3 regions of the Pseudoalteromonas sp. Z9A4 genome follow, and region 1 is predicted to be linked to each of the others. Evidence: predicted binding sites of a transcription regulator. Region 1 holds the regulator's gene; each other region holds the start of a gene.
What was found. Region 1 encodes LexA, which represses DNA repair genes until DNA is damaged. Its sites were predicted from a motif close to TACTGTATNNNNATACAGTA; they were not measured.
Positions count from the first base shown of each region.

Region 2: the regulator LexA is predicted to act here: its motif matches at 3,759-3,778, upstream of GQR54_RS17235 (exonuclease domain-containing protein).
Region 3: the regulator LexA is predicted to act here: its motif matches at 1,543-1,562, upstream of dinB (DNA polymerase IV).

Region 1 covers NZ_WTLA01000042.1:11,475-16,738, forward strand. Annotated here, with positions in the region: gene GQR54_RS18765 (DnaJ C-terminal domain-containing protein) at 1-765, shown strand, start outside; gene GQR54_RS18770 (chaperone modulator CbpM) at 765-1,085, shown strand; gene GQR54_RS18775 (membrane protein) at 1,161-1,886, opposite strand; gene GQR54_RS18780 (hypothetical protein) at 2,200-2,580, shown strand; gene GQR54_RS18785 (PaaI family thioesterase) at 2,581-3,021, opposite strand; gene lexA (transcriptional repressor LexA) at 3,189-3,806, shown strand; gene coxB (cytochrome c oxidase subunit II) at 4,289-5,264, shown strand, end outside.
Region 2 covers NZ_WTLA01000032.1:24-5,287, reverse strand. Annotated here, with positions in the region: gene GQR54_RS17260 (histone deacetylase) at 1-140, shown strand, start outside; gene GQR54_RS17255 (late competence development ComFB family protein) at 192-473, shown strand; gene GQR54_RS17250 (YbaM family protein) at 457-609, shown strand; gene GQR54_RS17245 (hypothetical protein) at 612-818, opposite strand; gene GQR54_RS17240 (hypothetical protein) at 969-1,400, opposite strand; gene GQR54_RS17235 (exonuclease domain-containing protein) at 1,591-3,747, opposite strand; partial or broken gene GQR54_RS19655 (protein phosphatase) at 3,890-3,988, shown strand; gene GQR54_RS17230 (hypothetical protein) at 4,085-4,486, opposite strand; gene GQR54_RS17225 (DUF2971 domain-containing protein) at 4,589-5,143, opposite strand.
Region 3 covers NZ_WTLA01000016.1:59,131-64,394, forward strand. Annotated here, with positions in the region: gene GQR54_RS12610 (aldo/keto reductase) at 1-451, opposite strand, end outside; gene GQR54_RS12615 (thioesterase family protein) at 461-895, opposite strand; gene dinB (DNA polymerase IV) at 1,574-2,626, shown strand; gene GQR54_RS12625 (leucyl aminopeptidase family protein) at 2,756-4,276, shown strand; gene GQR54_RS12630 (methyl-accepting chemotaxis protein) at 4,348-5,264, opposite strand, start outside.

The DNA of each region.
Region 1 (5,264 bases):
CGTCGTCATCAACAAAATCGTGCTCGTCAACAGCAAGGTAATTATGGTGGTAACAATGCCTCATCGCAAAGTAATTATCAGCAAAGCGATCCTCAAACCGATCAAGAGTTTTCTGATTTTGTTAATTCAATGTTTGGCGGCGCCGGTGGATTCAATCGTTCCGGGCAGAGCAGAAGTAACGCCGCTCGCGCGCAAAAAGGACAAGATGTGGAAATAGAGTTCCCGATTTTTCTTGAAGAGACTTTAGTTGATACCGTTAAGCCTGTTGAGTTTATGTTACCGCAGCGAGATAGTAGTGGTCGTGTCTCTGAAATTAAAAAATCACTTAAAGTGAAAATTCCCGCAGGTTCAGTAAATGGCGAACGAATTCGACTAAAAGGGCAAGGCGGATTAGGGTCAGCGAACGGGCAAAATGGCGATTTGTACTTACAAATTAGTTTAGTGCCCCACCTATTATTTGATGTTGAAGGTCATAACCTAAATATAGTCGTCCCTCTTGCACCATGGGAAGCGGCTCTTGGTACAAAAATAAATTTACCTACGTTGGCAGGCAAAATCCAATTAACTATTCCATCTAATAGTCAGTCTGGTCAACGCTTGCGTATTAAAGGTAAGGGATTAATGAGTAAAAAAGCCAAAGGTGATTTATTTGCTGTGCTTAAAATTGTTAATCCAACATCTGTTGATGATACCAGTAAAAAACTTTGGGAAGAATTAGCCGAAAAAGCTCACTTTGATCCCCGTAATAACTGGAGCAAGCCATAATGCAAATTATCGTGACACAAAAAGATGATTTACTTACTAGCAAAGAGCTATGTTTGAGTAGTGATATTAGCGAAGCAATTTTATATGAGCTAGTTGAGCACAATATTGCGGTTCCAATTGAGGGGAAGCATGTTACGCAGTGGCAATTTACGGTATCTGCAGTGACCTTAGTTAAAAAAGCGGCCCGTATTCAACATGACTTTTCGTTAGATTGGTCGGCAATAGCTTTAGTTTTACAATTGCTGGATGAGCGTGATGAGTTGATTTTCGAAAACGAAATGTTAAAGCGACATTTGAGTCGATTTAAACACTTGGAATAAAATCTGCCCTTGGGTACTTCCTAGGGCTTATTTACTCTTTGGTGAGAGTGCGCTAGTTCTTAAAAACCAATATGACTACTTTGATTTATTCTTACTTTTAATTCGGATAAATCGTTTTAGTCGTATGTTTTGCATAAGTAGTAATATACCACTTAGGCAAAAAAGTACGCTGGTTGCTGCAAAACTAATAAGCAGCGGATTATTAAAATCCTCTCGCTCATCGTAATCCATAATATGTAACATCCAAAAAAAGTCGAAAATTCGCCATAGTGTGCTGCGAACGGTGACAACTCTGCCGTTATTTTCTGACAAATACAGTGTTGTGTTAAATGTGTCGTCAAATTGTACCTGCCAAACATTGGTTTTATATCCAACTTCTCGCATACCTTGCTTTAGCAGTACAGCGCTTGTCACTTGAGCATCAATAAGTAAGTGTGCTTTAGCATTTGCGGTAATTTGTATTTTAGTTGGCGGCTCAAAAGGCCGGCCTGTTATACCGTTAAAGCTTTGCTGTTCATCTTTATTTATTACTGTAATTATAGGTGTGGTTAAAAAGTTCTCAAAAATTATTTGTGTTGGATTAACCACCTGAGATGCAATATCGTTAAGGGAGGCAACATAATCAGCCTGCGTAAATGGGTTATTAAGAGTACGTGTTGCAAGATGCTCCCCATGAACTTTATCAAGAGGAATAGCGCTCATGACTAAACCGCCTAATAGCCAAGCTAAAATTTGTAATGTGAGCAAATAACCGAGCCATTTATGTAACTTGCGAGCATACTTAAATATTTTTTTATTCATGTTTTAGTCTTATTATTTTTAGAGGCTAGTTTATTACATTAATGGGATTAGTTACTGCGACATTTTGTCGCAGTTTAAACTATAGCTTACTGTAATCATTTAAAAATAAAAAAGATTACACTTAAATTGCTAACATGACTTATTTGTTTAATTGAGCTGAGTGTTTGATATCCAGCTAGCTTTAAACGCTAAAAAATACTTAAAAGCTGCGAAATATCTATATAAAGTGGTTAATAGAGCATAGTTGATTTGGTATAACGGTAAAACTGCGTTAAAGTTTGCAATGAAATTATTAGAGGATAAATACGAAACGATGTCGGAAATTCAATTTTTAAATGTAGATCTTGAGCTTGAATCAAAGCAAGATATTAGTTTGCTAGTGGCAGACTTGAAAAAAGTCGCGACGATTTTACATTATGACAAAGACGAATACCGTCAATTAGCGCGTATTGAAGCAACAGGTGTAGTAAACACGCCTGACAAAGCAATAAACCATATATGTGAGCTTATTGAATCGTGTTCGCGTAACGCGCTAAAGCAATGGTTAAGCTGTTCACGTAGAACGTTTGATATTGGTTTTGAATCAGGCACTTCCCCTAAGTGCTTTAATCAAGCCTTAGATGCAGATACATTACTACGTATATCTGCGATTGGTGCGGGTATGGAAATTACAATTTACCCAATCGAAAAGTAACTACCTTCGCTCTACGACTGCTGCGGTCATTTTTGATACGCAGCACAGCTCATTGCGGCTATTTGTAATTTTTATTTCCCACACTGAACTACGTTTGCCAATATGAAACGCTCTTGCCGTTGCTGTTAAAGTGCCGTTGCGAGATGCTTTTAAATGACTTGCGCTAATTTCCTGCCCCACGCAGTAAAATTTTGTAAAATCGACAACAAAGTTAGCTGCATAGCTGGCAACTGTTTCGGCAAGTACAACGTTAGCACCGCCGTGAACCATTCCCATTGGGTTATGATGCTCAGGAATTGCCGGCATAGTGGCTACTAAGTAATCATCACCAATTTCAGTGACTTCTATTCCCATGGTTTTCATTAATGTTCCTTGGCCATCAATGCCTTGTTCTAACTGCTTGCACAGCTCTAAAGTGATGGGCTGGTACCAAATACTCATAATGACTCCTTTGCTTTTTTAATCATTTATAAACCTAGCTTTAGTTATATCCCTAAAATGTACACAAGTGAAATTACTTTGGCTATTTTAAGGCTTAATTTAAATTTGCGATTTTTATTTAACTGTATATACTCACAGTTAAATGTACTGTATGGAAAACCAGTTGTATGCGACCATTAACGAACCGCCAAGCTCAAATACTCGAACTAATTAAAGTTTTTATTAAAGACACTGGTATGCCTCCTACACGTGCTGAAATAGCGCAAACATTAGGTTTTAAAAGTGCCAATGCTGCTGAAGAACATTTAAAAGCACTTGCTAAAAAAGGCGCAATTAAAATGAAACCAGGTGCAAGCCGTGGTATTCAGTTAATTGAAGAAGAAGAGCCAGAACAATTAGGTTTACCGCTTATAGGGCGTGTTGCTGCTGGTTCACCTATTTTGGCGCAAGAGCACGTTGAAAGTCACTGCAAAATCGATCCATTAATGTTTAAACCGGCTGCAGATTTTTTACTACGCGTTAACGGTATGAGCATGAAAGATATTGGTATTATGGATGGTGATTTACTTGCTGTACATCGTACTCAAACCGCTGAAAACGGGCAAGTTGTTGTTGCCCGCCTAGACGAAGACGTAACTGTAAAACGTCTTGAGAAAGCGGGTCGTAAAGTATTACTTCATGCTGAAAACGACGATTTTGAATCTATTGAAGTAGATCTTGAGAATGAGTCTTTTAATATTGAAGGCTTAGCCGTTGGCGTTATAAGAAACGCTGATTGGATGTGACTTTAAAAATAGCTTTTAAACAAGCAGTTTTATAAATGCGTACTAATTAGTACGCATTTTTGTTTTAAATTCGCACTAAAAATAGGGCATAAATAGCTCACTGACAATTTAAGCTGTAAACTTTTTTGCACTTATATTTTCCCCCTTCGAATGCGTTAAACCCCTTTGTTTTGCTCATCTTTTGAACTTACTGTTACCTAGTTGGTTATTGATTTTTTATTAATTACTCAATATCACCTGATTGTTTTTTATACTAAAACTTGCTTGTTGTTCATTTTTTAGCTAATTATTAATGTGCTGAGCTAATAATAACTCACAGCTTTTTAGTTTTGAGAACACACAATATACACAAACCCGTTGTTGGCGCAGCAAAACCAATCAATATTAAATGAGATTGACTAAAAAAATAAAAATAACGAATTGGCGTTTAAGCCGTATGCCTCTTCGCTTTGCATTCGCAATAGCATCAAAGGAGCCGTCACATGGGTAAACTGACCTCTACCTTGTGGCTTATATTATGTGTTTTTTCGCACCCAGTTTTGGCTAACAGCCAATACAATATGCGCAAAGGCGTAACCGATATAAGCAATAATGTATATCAGCTGCACATGACCATATTTATAATATGTTGTGTGATTGGGGTGATAGTGTTCGCAATTATGTTTTGGGCACTTATTCATCACCGTAAATCTAAAGGGGCTGTACCTGCCCAATTTCACGAAAGCACTAAAGTAGAAATACTTTGGACTGCAATCCCGTTTGTTATTTTAATTGCTATGGCAGTACCAGCCACTAAAACCCTAATTGCAATGGAAGATGCCAGCAAAGCTGATCTCACTATTAAAATTACAGGCTCGCAATGGAAATGGCATTATGAATATATGGGTGAAGATGTAGAGTTCTACTCTATTTTATCTACCCCGCAAGATGAAATAGCGAATCTTGCAGATAAAAATCCTAACTACTTACTTGAGGTTGATAAACCTCTCGTACTGCCAATAAATCAAAAAGTACGATTTTTAATGACTTCTGACGATGTTATTCACTCTTGGTGGGTACCTGATTTTGCAGTTAAAAAAGATGCGAATCCCGGCTTTATAAACGAAACATGGACGAACATAAATGAAGAAGGTACTTACCGAGGCCAATGTGCTGAGTTGTGTGGTAAAGATCATGGCTTTATGCCCGTTGTGGTGGTCGCTAAATCTGAGGCTGATTTTAAAACGTGGCTTGCAGATGCAAAGCAAGCTAAACAAAAAGCAGCATTAGCAGATGCCGCATTACTTGATAAAACCCTCCCAAAAGAAGAATTAATGACTTTAGGCGAACAAGTATATATGGCCAATTGTGCTGCATGTCATCAGCCTACTGGCATGGGGTTACCGGGTGTATTTCCTGCACTTAAAGGCAGCCCTATAGTGCTTGGCGATATAAAAGATCACATTGATGTAGTTATCC
Region 2 (5,264 bases), on a different contig from region 1:
AGCGCGACTTGTTTGTTCTCAACTTCTGTAAGCAACATCAAATCCCACTAATGTGCGCTTTAGGCGGCGGTTATCAGCGTAATTTGAGTTCACTAATTAATGTTCATAAACAACTATTTAAAGCCGCTATCGATTTATAGTAAGCCTTAGTATAGACTCAGTTAAACGGATTATTTTAAAGCGGTGGGAATATGCGATTACACGAAGACATACACAACTATTACGAAAAGATTGTAGTTGAAGAAATCATCAAACTTAAACTTGATGAAAAATATGATGAAGATGTAATGGCTGACTTTTGTTGTACGGTACTAAATCAGCTCCCGCCACGATATATTCGCTACGATGTAGATATGGCGTTTTACCTACCACAATCAGAACGTCTACATATGGAACAACGCGTACAAACCGCAATAAATGTTGCCATTAGCCACATATCAAAAAAGAAAGAATTAAATGACAAGCCCACTTGATCAAGCCCCTACACATATTAAACTTGCAGTAGATTTAATTATGATACTAGAGCAACACGATGTTGCTCCAGAAGAGGTCTTAAAAGCACTCGATATTGTTAAAAGCGACTTTGAAAAAAAACAAACTGAAAGTTAGTTTTATTCAACCAGCTCAATTGGGTAAGTTGTTACAACGACTTCGTATTTCTCACAATCAACTTTCACTTCGTTAAAGCGATGTTTAGCGCTTACTGATTTTTGACAACTTATATTTTGTACTTTTAAATCATATTGCTGTTTGTATAGGGCAACTATTTCATCGAATTGTTGCTCTGATAGAGGAAAATTGTAGAGTCTGTATAACACTAACTTATAAGTTGTTTTAAAATTAATTAAAGATATTAACTCCACCCAATACTAACAGTTACCTTTTTAATCACACTATTTATAACTATAGATATGGTATTTTTCTATTTTTATACTACAAAAAAACGCTGGAGCCCTATTATTAAACTACTATTCCATGTTCGATGCTAGATCGTTGATTACACCTTGCGCATCATAGCTGGTCACTTTTGTTTTAATCCCTTTACCCATCTTAATAGCTATTAGCGTGTATATTTCATTACTTGATTTTATAGATAAACCTTCAGTTTTTGACCTGGTAATTAAACCACACTCATCTAATTTAGGATTCACAAAAACTTCTTTCTTAGTCACCTCGAACCAATCATAGCCCTGTATTTGGGTAAGTTTGGCTGCTTTTAATAAAGCAAAATTACTAGCATCACCCGACTCACTCGCCTTATTCCTAAACCTTACTCGATAATTACTATTATCAATTTTATCCTCTGTGTAACCATACAAAAGCTTATTTTCAGAGCATTCATCAGTATAAGTACACCCAGTTAACAAAATAGTAACCACTGCTAATAATGCTATTTTCATAAATTCCCTTATTTATTTTTGAAAAAGCGACTACTCGCACAATCAATGTGTATTATTTAACTTACTCATAGACCGCTCAGGGTTTGTTTATAAGTAATTATTTAATCATACACAATTGAACACTAAAAATGAATGTGCCATGAATGCCTTGCGTCTTTAAATTATTAAGCTGTACTTTTTCTCAAACTCTTTAATTAAATTGGGATTGCTGAATAAGTAACAATAACTCAGCAGTAGCCGTTGCATCAGCAAGTGCGCGGTGATGGCTGGTTAAATTTAAATTAAAATGCGATGAGAGATTACCAAGCGAATACGACTTTAAGCCTTTAAACGCTTTGCGCGATTCAACCACGGTGCACATTTTTGGCATTTTAAAAAAGTGCCCTGCCATCTCGCATTCTTTTTTAATAAAGCCATAGTCAAAATTAACGTTATGGGCTACAAAAATACTGCCTGCGAGTTTATCTAATAGCGGCTTGGCTATATCGGCAAATACAGGCACGTTGCGTACCATGCTATCGCTTATGCCAGTTAGTGACGTTATAAATCCAGGTATATGGCGCTCGGGGTTAACTAAGCTTGTCCAAGTATCAATTACTTTTCCGTGCTGTACTTTTACAAGGCCAATTTCGGTAATACGGTTACCGCCTTTTAAGCCGCCCGTGGTTTCTATATCGACCACACTGTAAATACGGTGTGGATCTACAAACCATTTAACCGCAGCAATGTGTACTGTAAAGCCCACATTTTTTAAATTATCAATAGTGGTTAGTTGGTTGCGTCTAAGTTTGTCGCCCGGTGCTTTTACCTCTTCAAAATGTACTTGGCCATTATTAATTACCATTAAGTCGGGGTAGCCGTCTTTTAGCTGTAAATAATGTTTGCTCATGGCTGTTAAGTGCGCAATTAGTGCCTTAATAGGGCTGTTTAAAATAAGCGCTTCTAACGGCTCTAATAAATTGCTGCGCCATCTAAACAAACCGTTAGGCTGCTCAAAGTATTGCGCTGCATTTTTGCATACTAAATTAAGTAATGCTTGCGACGTTTGGCACTGTGCTAAGCGCTCATTTATCTGTGTTTGCTGCGCTTCATAAAAATTACCAAGCCTTAACACTTGCGGATAAATATCAAACTCATTGCATGGTGGATAAGGCGACTCCACAAATAACTCATGCCAAAATACTAAACCAAACAAACTTTGCCAAAGCGTGTTTTCGGTATTAAATACAGCCATACCTTGGCGAGTATAATAATCGTTTACGCCCTGCTCTACTTCACCTCGGTACAGTTCATCTATTTCTAGCACGCACTGAGTGTCGGCAAGCATGGTACTTAAACGCGAACGTGTTTTTTTATTAAACTTACGCATTAAAAAATCGTCAGCAAAATACAGTAAATCATCAGTAAGTGGGTTTTCGATAATGGCTTCTAATCGAGCTTTTACCCACTCTTTATTGCCAAACCTGTATTGCTCTCTTATTTGAATTTCTTGTGCTTCGCTATCATCCGCGCACCCTTCAAGTAAACTAAAAGCAAGTTCGCTATCACCTGTTTTTAGCTGCCTATAAAGCCTAACTAATAATTTATTTTTTAATGCAACGGCTATTGCACCATGTGCAGCTTGCACTAAAACCTGCGACGCTAAAGCAACATAGTCGCTCTCATCTGTTATATTTTTAAATGCTAACCGGTAACGGTTTAGTAAATAGTTCGATTGCGCTTCGTCAAGTATTTCAAACCGCGACAAGCTCTCGCTGTGCCCTTCGCGCGTAGCGGTTAAGCCTAAGTCTCGCATTACAAAACGATTTTGATGATTTACATCACCACTGCTTAGTTTGCCTGCAAATAAAAACTCAAAATACTCGTAGTAATCACTGCGGTTGTTAATTACATACTGGCTATAAAGTGGCGCAAGCTCTTGTGGGCATGCTTTAAAAAACTCACGCGCAATATCCACCAGCGCGCCTTTAGCGGCGCTCTTTTTAAAGCTTATTTGCTCACTGTAATTACTTAGCAACTCAACCAAAGAAGGCTTAGTTAAGTGCGCTAAAAGCTGCTGGTAATGCTGCGCGTTTGGCTCAAATAAAATACCGGCTTTTTTTAGCGTATAAATAGCCTGATGCGGCGAGGTTATTTCTTCATAATTAAGCGATTGCGCCTGCACTAAATAAGGCTTTCGCGAGTACACACGCGCCAACATGCATTGGCTTTGCTCATCTAGCTGGTTAATTTTACTAATAAATTCACTGTGTTTGGGCTCAAGTAAATGCATACATTTACTAGTTACAAACTCAATAAGCTCTCTAAAATGCGCTAAATAGTATTTTGCTGGTAATTCTTTTTTCATAATATCGCCATAACTGTATATAAAAACAGTATCTAGTATTTATGCTTATTATTCAATCTTAAACTTGTAATCAGTAATGCTTATAGTTGCCATATAAAAATAATGTAGAGTCAATAAGCACTGAATTTAAAAAACGACATATTACACAAAAGAAGAGGTATGCAACCGAGTACAAAGCACTCGCCCTAAAGCACTCACTATAGAGCTGCAAAAAGAATACTTTGAGAATTTTGAGAAGTAAGGAAAAATTTAGCACATGAATAGTGCCAATAATATTTTTAATACCAGTTATGGATTAGCCGTTGATGGGTTTAACCACTTGTATATGTTACAAACACTACAGACACACCGTCGCTTCACCCATATGAATACAACGATATAGACTTTTTGTAGTATTGTTTTTAAAACTAGGGCTTTGGCAGACTTTATGTGGCTTACCTATTTTTGCCTTAATTTCATCTAAATGTTGCCATGTTTCCATTGCAACTCTGTCATGCACAGCTAAGAAGTAGTCTAGTTTTTCTTTCGTGTAATACTTAGCTAGCTCCTGCTTTGAAATATACATTTCCAGTGCTTTTGATGAGTTGATAATTTGCAAATTGTTCTCGCAGGCTAAGGCCGTTCCCATTAATGAGCCTGCATTTTTATACCTACGCTCAACTTCAGTTTCGTTTGTTACATAAGAACATGCGGATAAAAGTAATAATGTTAAAAGAAAAAAATTCTTAACCTTTGCCACCGTCTCTCCTTTTAACGCCCACTTAAGCGGACAAAATTGCTGACTATAATGTGTAGCGGAACAAAACGTAACAAACTGTTTTTGTTCCGTTTAAAGTGCTTGTTATGCCAATGTTCGAAGATTAAGACTACATTTATCTGGTGCAATAACTATCTCTTTAAATATCATATTTTTATTAACATTATCACGAATATATTTCCTTGTTTTCATAGGCATTCTATACCCAAATATAATAGATTTAATCCACTCAGGTTGGGATTTAACTAACGCAAAGTCCTTGAAATCTTGCTTAATAAGGTGCTTAGAATCATTACCTAACTTTAAACGAAATTCGTTTTCATATTCCCATTCATTTAATTTCACCTTTAGAGCATCCCACGCTTGAATACCTAATTCATCTTTTGACCTCAAATCTAGTGTTGATTCTATTAATTCTAAAATATCAATATTTGCTAATGCTTTTTTGTATGTAACCTTATCTGGGGTTACATAACTCTTATCCCATTCAATACAAAAACCATTATGCGAATTAGCATAATGAGACCACATTAAATTATTAGTGGGATCATCCGTAATGCAGTAAAAAAGGTAGCTATCCAATATTTCATTCATTTTTGTATGAAGTGATTCAAAATTGTGTTTTGATTCTTTACCCATGTAAAGTTGTTTGAATGTTAGTTTTGAACTCCCAGAGAGCTTTTTATAAGTGTTCTGTAGTGGTACAGTGATTTTGGCCACCCATTAAGAAAGAAATGTTATGCTGATAAGCATACAAATT
Region 3 (5,264 bases), on a different contig from region 1:
CGGTAAATTTAAGAGTGCCGGGCCACTGTCTGCCAAAGTGCGGGGTAGAGCGGTTTGGCCAATGCAGCTGATATAAATCAATATAGTCGGTTTTAAGGCGCTTAAGTGAATCGTCTACGGCTTCTATTACCGTTTGGCGCGTAATATTGCCACCATCACGTACCCACGATAATCCATTGCCTGCAATTTTTGTAGCAAGTACCACATCGCTGCGCTTTTGCTGATTACGCGATAGCCAATCGCCAATAATTTCCTCAGTTTTACCATAGGTCTCTGGAGAGGGCGGTACCGCATACATTTCGGCTGTATCAATAAAGTTTACGCCTTGCTCTAACGCGTAGGCTATTTGTTCATCAGCATCGCTTTGAGTATTTTGTTTACCCCAAGTCATACTGCCTAAACATACTCTTGAAACGTTAATACCACTGCTGCCAAGTGGGCTGTATTGCATGAGAATTCCTTATTGCTCGTCTTGAGAGTAGCTAACTAACGCCGATAAAAGAGGCTCTGCAATGAGGGCTTTTTGGCCTGTTTCAAAATCAAACATAACCACTTTTGAAGTGCCTGTTGTTGTTATAGCGTTTTGTGCATGGCTATAAACGGTATAGTTCATATTAAAGCGGTCTGTTTTTATATCAGAAATAGTAACACCGACTGTAAGCGTATCTGGGAATATAACTGGGCGTTTATAACGAATGTTATTTTCGCTTATTACCGGGCCCACGCCATTAGGGCTTATTGTATCGAACAGATTTATTTTATTTAAGAAGTCGATTCGGGCTATTTCAAAGTAACGTAAATACACTACATTATTTACGTGTTGTAGTGCATCCATATCAGCCCACGCTACGGTGATGTCGGTATGGATAGGGTGCTGATCTTTAAACGTTTGCATTATTTATTGGCCCTTAATTTTAAAGTACTTAGATTATCAACATGGGGTTACGAGCTCAAGGTAATTAATGGCATGTTTTTTTATAAGATGATTGTACCTATTTAATTTTAGGTCTACAGTTAAATTGCACAGACAAACACAAAAACACACAGAGGTAGAAATATGCAGAACATAATTAATTGGTCCTTAGCTTGTTTGGTTTTTATAGCCTCTTTTACCTGTTACGCAATGGGTAACGAATCAGGCGCTATTATTTTGATGTTAGCAGGGTTTTTTTTCGAGGTTATGTTTTGGTTGCGCGGTTATAAAGAGCAAGAAGGTAATAAGCGCTTTTTTTAATCGCTAACTAGGGCCTGTTGACCTTTTAGGATTAAAATTTGTTCAATCTAGGGGCTATTTAATCGCGGCGCGAGGTTTGTGACCTAGTGGACTAAGTAAAAACCGAGCAACAAAGAGCAAATTGCCCCTAGGCAGAACCCTTCGGGCAGCGTATGTTTGGCATTTGTGCTACGTTATCGCCTATTTATGGGGAATAACCACACTACATAGGCTCTGCCTTGCCTAAATACCAAACATACTGCTGCAAATTTAACCTCGAAAGATAAACAGGCCCTAGGCTTGCTTATCACAAGTGATTACATAATAATGACTGTATAAATAAACAGTTGTGTTGTGGTGATGAAGAAGTTTATTCACATAGACATGGATTGCTTTTATGCAGCAGTAGAAATGCGAGATAATCCAAAACTTGCATGTGTACCGCTTGCTATTGGAGGCAATAGCCGACGAGGCGTGCTCTCAACCGCTAACTATATAGCGAGGGAGTATGGCGTGCGATCGGCTATGTCGAACTATCATGCTAAACAGTTATGCCCCGATTTAGTTATTGTCCCTGGGCGTATGGCTGTATACAAAGAAGCTTCAAACCAAATACGTGAAGTATTTAGCCGCTACACAGACTTAATTGAACCACTCTCTTTAGATGAAGCCTACCTAGATGTAACAGATAGCACCGCTTGTAAAGGCAGCGCCACACTTATTGCACAGCAAATAAGAGCCGATATTTACAATGCCACGGGGCTCACTGCATCAGCAGGTATTGCACCAATTAAATTTATTGCCAAAATAGCGAGTGACGAAAAAAAGCCTAATGGTCAGTTTGTCGTTTTGCCTCATGAGATCGATGATTTTTTAGCGCAATTACCGCTGGGTAAAATTCCGGGGGTGGGTAAAGTAACGCTCGAAAAGCTAAATTTAAAAGGCTTATATACCGGCAAGGATGTACGTGAAAAAGGCGTTAACTGGATGCAGCAACATGTGGGTAATTTTGGTGTGTCGCTTTATCAAAAATGTGCAGGTGAATATGTTGGTAAAGTATCAACAGATCGCATCAGAAAGTCGCTGAGTGTTGAACATACCTACGAATACAATAAAACAAGTTTGCAAGAGTGCTTAGATGAGCTACCAAAATTGTTAGACGAATTAGTTTTAAGACTTAATAAACAGCAATTACAAAACCGTATTAATAAGCTGAGTGTTAAAGTGAAGTTTGCAAACTTTGTAGTGACCTCAGCCGATCAGGCATACCACGATCTAAACACAGAAATATTTATTCAACTCCTTACTAAGGCCTATCAACGAGGGCTACAACAACCTGTAAGATTACTTGGCATAGGCGTTGGCATTAAAAGCGAGCCAGAACAAAACTTCCAACTGAGTATTCTCGATTAAGCTGTAAAGCCTGTAACTCCAAGTTGCCATTTATTGGCAAGTTGTATAATTAGCTCATCGCACCTTGCTGGTCTTCAATATTTAAATCGACGATAATAGGGGCTTATGTTTTCTAACAGGACTTTATTTATGGCATACCCTCAAGCGGTTAGTGCAAGCCTTGAATGCACATCTCATGATGCGCTTATTATTATTAGTGATGACTTTTCTCAATTACCAAATAACTCATTACGTGATGCTATTTTAGACCAAGCAAAAGTTGATTCTCGCATTGGTAAACAAGTTACTTTATTAGTGATTGAAAACAAACGCGTTGTACTTGCGCCAACGGGTCCGTTAAATAGAGATTACGACGATGTTCGCCGTTATTTTGATGCTGCTAAATTAGCAATTAACGAAGCAAAAGCGTCGGGTAGTGTTAATCCTGCATTATTTTTACCAAATTTAAATGGTGATAGCCGTTATCAGCATGCTTTAGAAGTTTCTTATTTAGGCGCTTGCCAAGCCTTATGGCAGCCATTAGAAGCGCGTGAATATCACGGTGAAAGTATTGAACCTATTACTCAAATTGGTTTAGTTGGCGCAAGCGAGCAAACAATCAAAGCTGTTAATGCAATTGCAGCTGGCCAATATGCCGCGCGTGATTTATGTGGCACTGAACCTGAGCGTATGGCTCCACCACGTTTTGCTGATTACTGCGTTGATTTATTTAAAGGCTCAAGCATTGCAGTTGAAGTAATTGATGATATTGCAGCTATTGATAAAAACTACCCAATGCTAAGCACTGTTGCTCGTGCATCTTATGCAGTTGAGCGCCATCACCCACGTGTTGTTAAGCTTGAATATGTACCAGAGGGTGAAATTACTCGCACACTTATGTTTGTAGGTAAGGGTCTTGTATACGATACAGGCGGTGCAGATTTAAAAGTAGGTGGCCATATGGCAGGCATGAGTCGTGATAAAGGCGGTGCAGCTTCTGTTGCGGGCTTTATGAAAGCTGTTGCGGATTATCAGCCTAAAGGCGTTAAGGTGGTATCGTACTTAGCCGTTGTTCGTAACTCTATTGGTTCGGATTGTTTTGTGCCAGATGAAATTATTACTAGCCGCGAAGGTATCCGTGTACGCATTGGTAATACCGATGCAGAAGGGCGCTTGGCAATGGGTGACCTGCTTAGCGAAATGAAAGATTTAGCTAAAGGCGAAATAAACCCAACGTTGTTTACTGTTGCTACATTAACGGGTCACGCGGCACGTGCAATGGGCCCTTACGGTGCGTATGTTGAAAATGGTCCAGCTCGTAGCGCTGGTGTTTCACGTCAAATAGCTGACCTTGGAGATTTGTGGGCCGATGGCGCTGAAGTATCGCGTTCTCGCCGTGAAGATTACGACTTTATTAAACCACGCACGCTAGCTGACGATGTACTCTCGAGCAATAACGCAGCATCTGCTGTTACTGCTCGTGGGCATCAGTTCCCTATGGCGTTTATGGCTATTGTTGGTGGGCTTGATAAGCACGGTAACGACTCTGCACAACCTTTACCTTATGTTCATATGGATATTGCAGGTAGCGGTGTTGAAGGTGGTGATTGGCAGCATGGCAAGCCAACAGCTGCATCAGTAACGAGCTTGTTTGCACGTTACTGTTTGTAAGCTAAAAACTTACACGTAATAAAAAAGCCCTGTTAATTCAGGGCTTTCGCATTTTATGAGAACGGTATCGATTAATCTAATTTAAAACGATGGACCATGCTAGATAGCTCTTGGCTACTTTGCTTGAGGTTATCGCTAGTACTTGTAAGTTGCTTAGTATTATTAAGTGATTGCTCTGTTGAGTGTGAAAGCTCATTAATACGTAAATTAACTTCATCAGCTGCTTGAGTTTGTTGCTCTGTTGCACGTGCAATTTGGCTATTCATTTCGGTAATGATTGAAACAAGTCGTTCTATTTCATTAAGTGAAGTATTAGCAGACGAAGCTTGCTCTACGGTAGAGACCGAAAGCGCTTGGCTTGATTTAACTGCTTCTACTGCGGCTTTTGCACCTTCTTGTAGTTTAGTGATCATGGTTTGAATTTCGTCAGTACTTTGCCCCGTACGACTCGCGAGTGTACGTACTTCATCTGCAACAACAGCAAAGCCTCTGCCGTGCTCTCCTGCGCGAGCAGCCTCTATGGCAGCGTTTAATGCTAGTAAGTTAGTTTGCTCCGATATGCTTCTTATAACATCAAGCACAGAACCAATATTATGGCTTTCATTGGCCAAATCAGCAGTTACACGACTCACTGTTTCTATATTGTTTGAGAGTGTTTCTATAGCTGTAATTGTTTGAGTAACTACACTTCTACCCGTTGATGCATTTTTTGCAGCATCCTTTGCAGCTTGCTCTGCGGCTTCGGCGTTACGGCTCACATCATGTATTTGATGGGTCATTTGTTCCATTGCGGCTGCAACTTGGGTTGAGCTGTCATTTTGTAGTTCTATAAATGAGAGACTGGTTCTACTTGATTCATCAACTGTATGTGCATGATCGCTAACATCACTCGCACTTTTGGATACATGAGCTAGTGACTCACGCATTTTCAAAACAAACAAATTAAATGAGCGCGATAACTCAGATATTTCATCATTACCTGATTCAT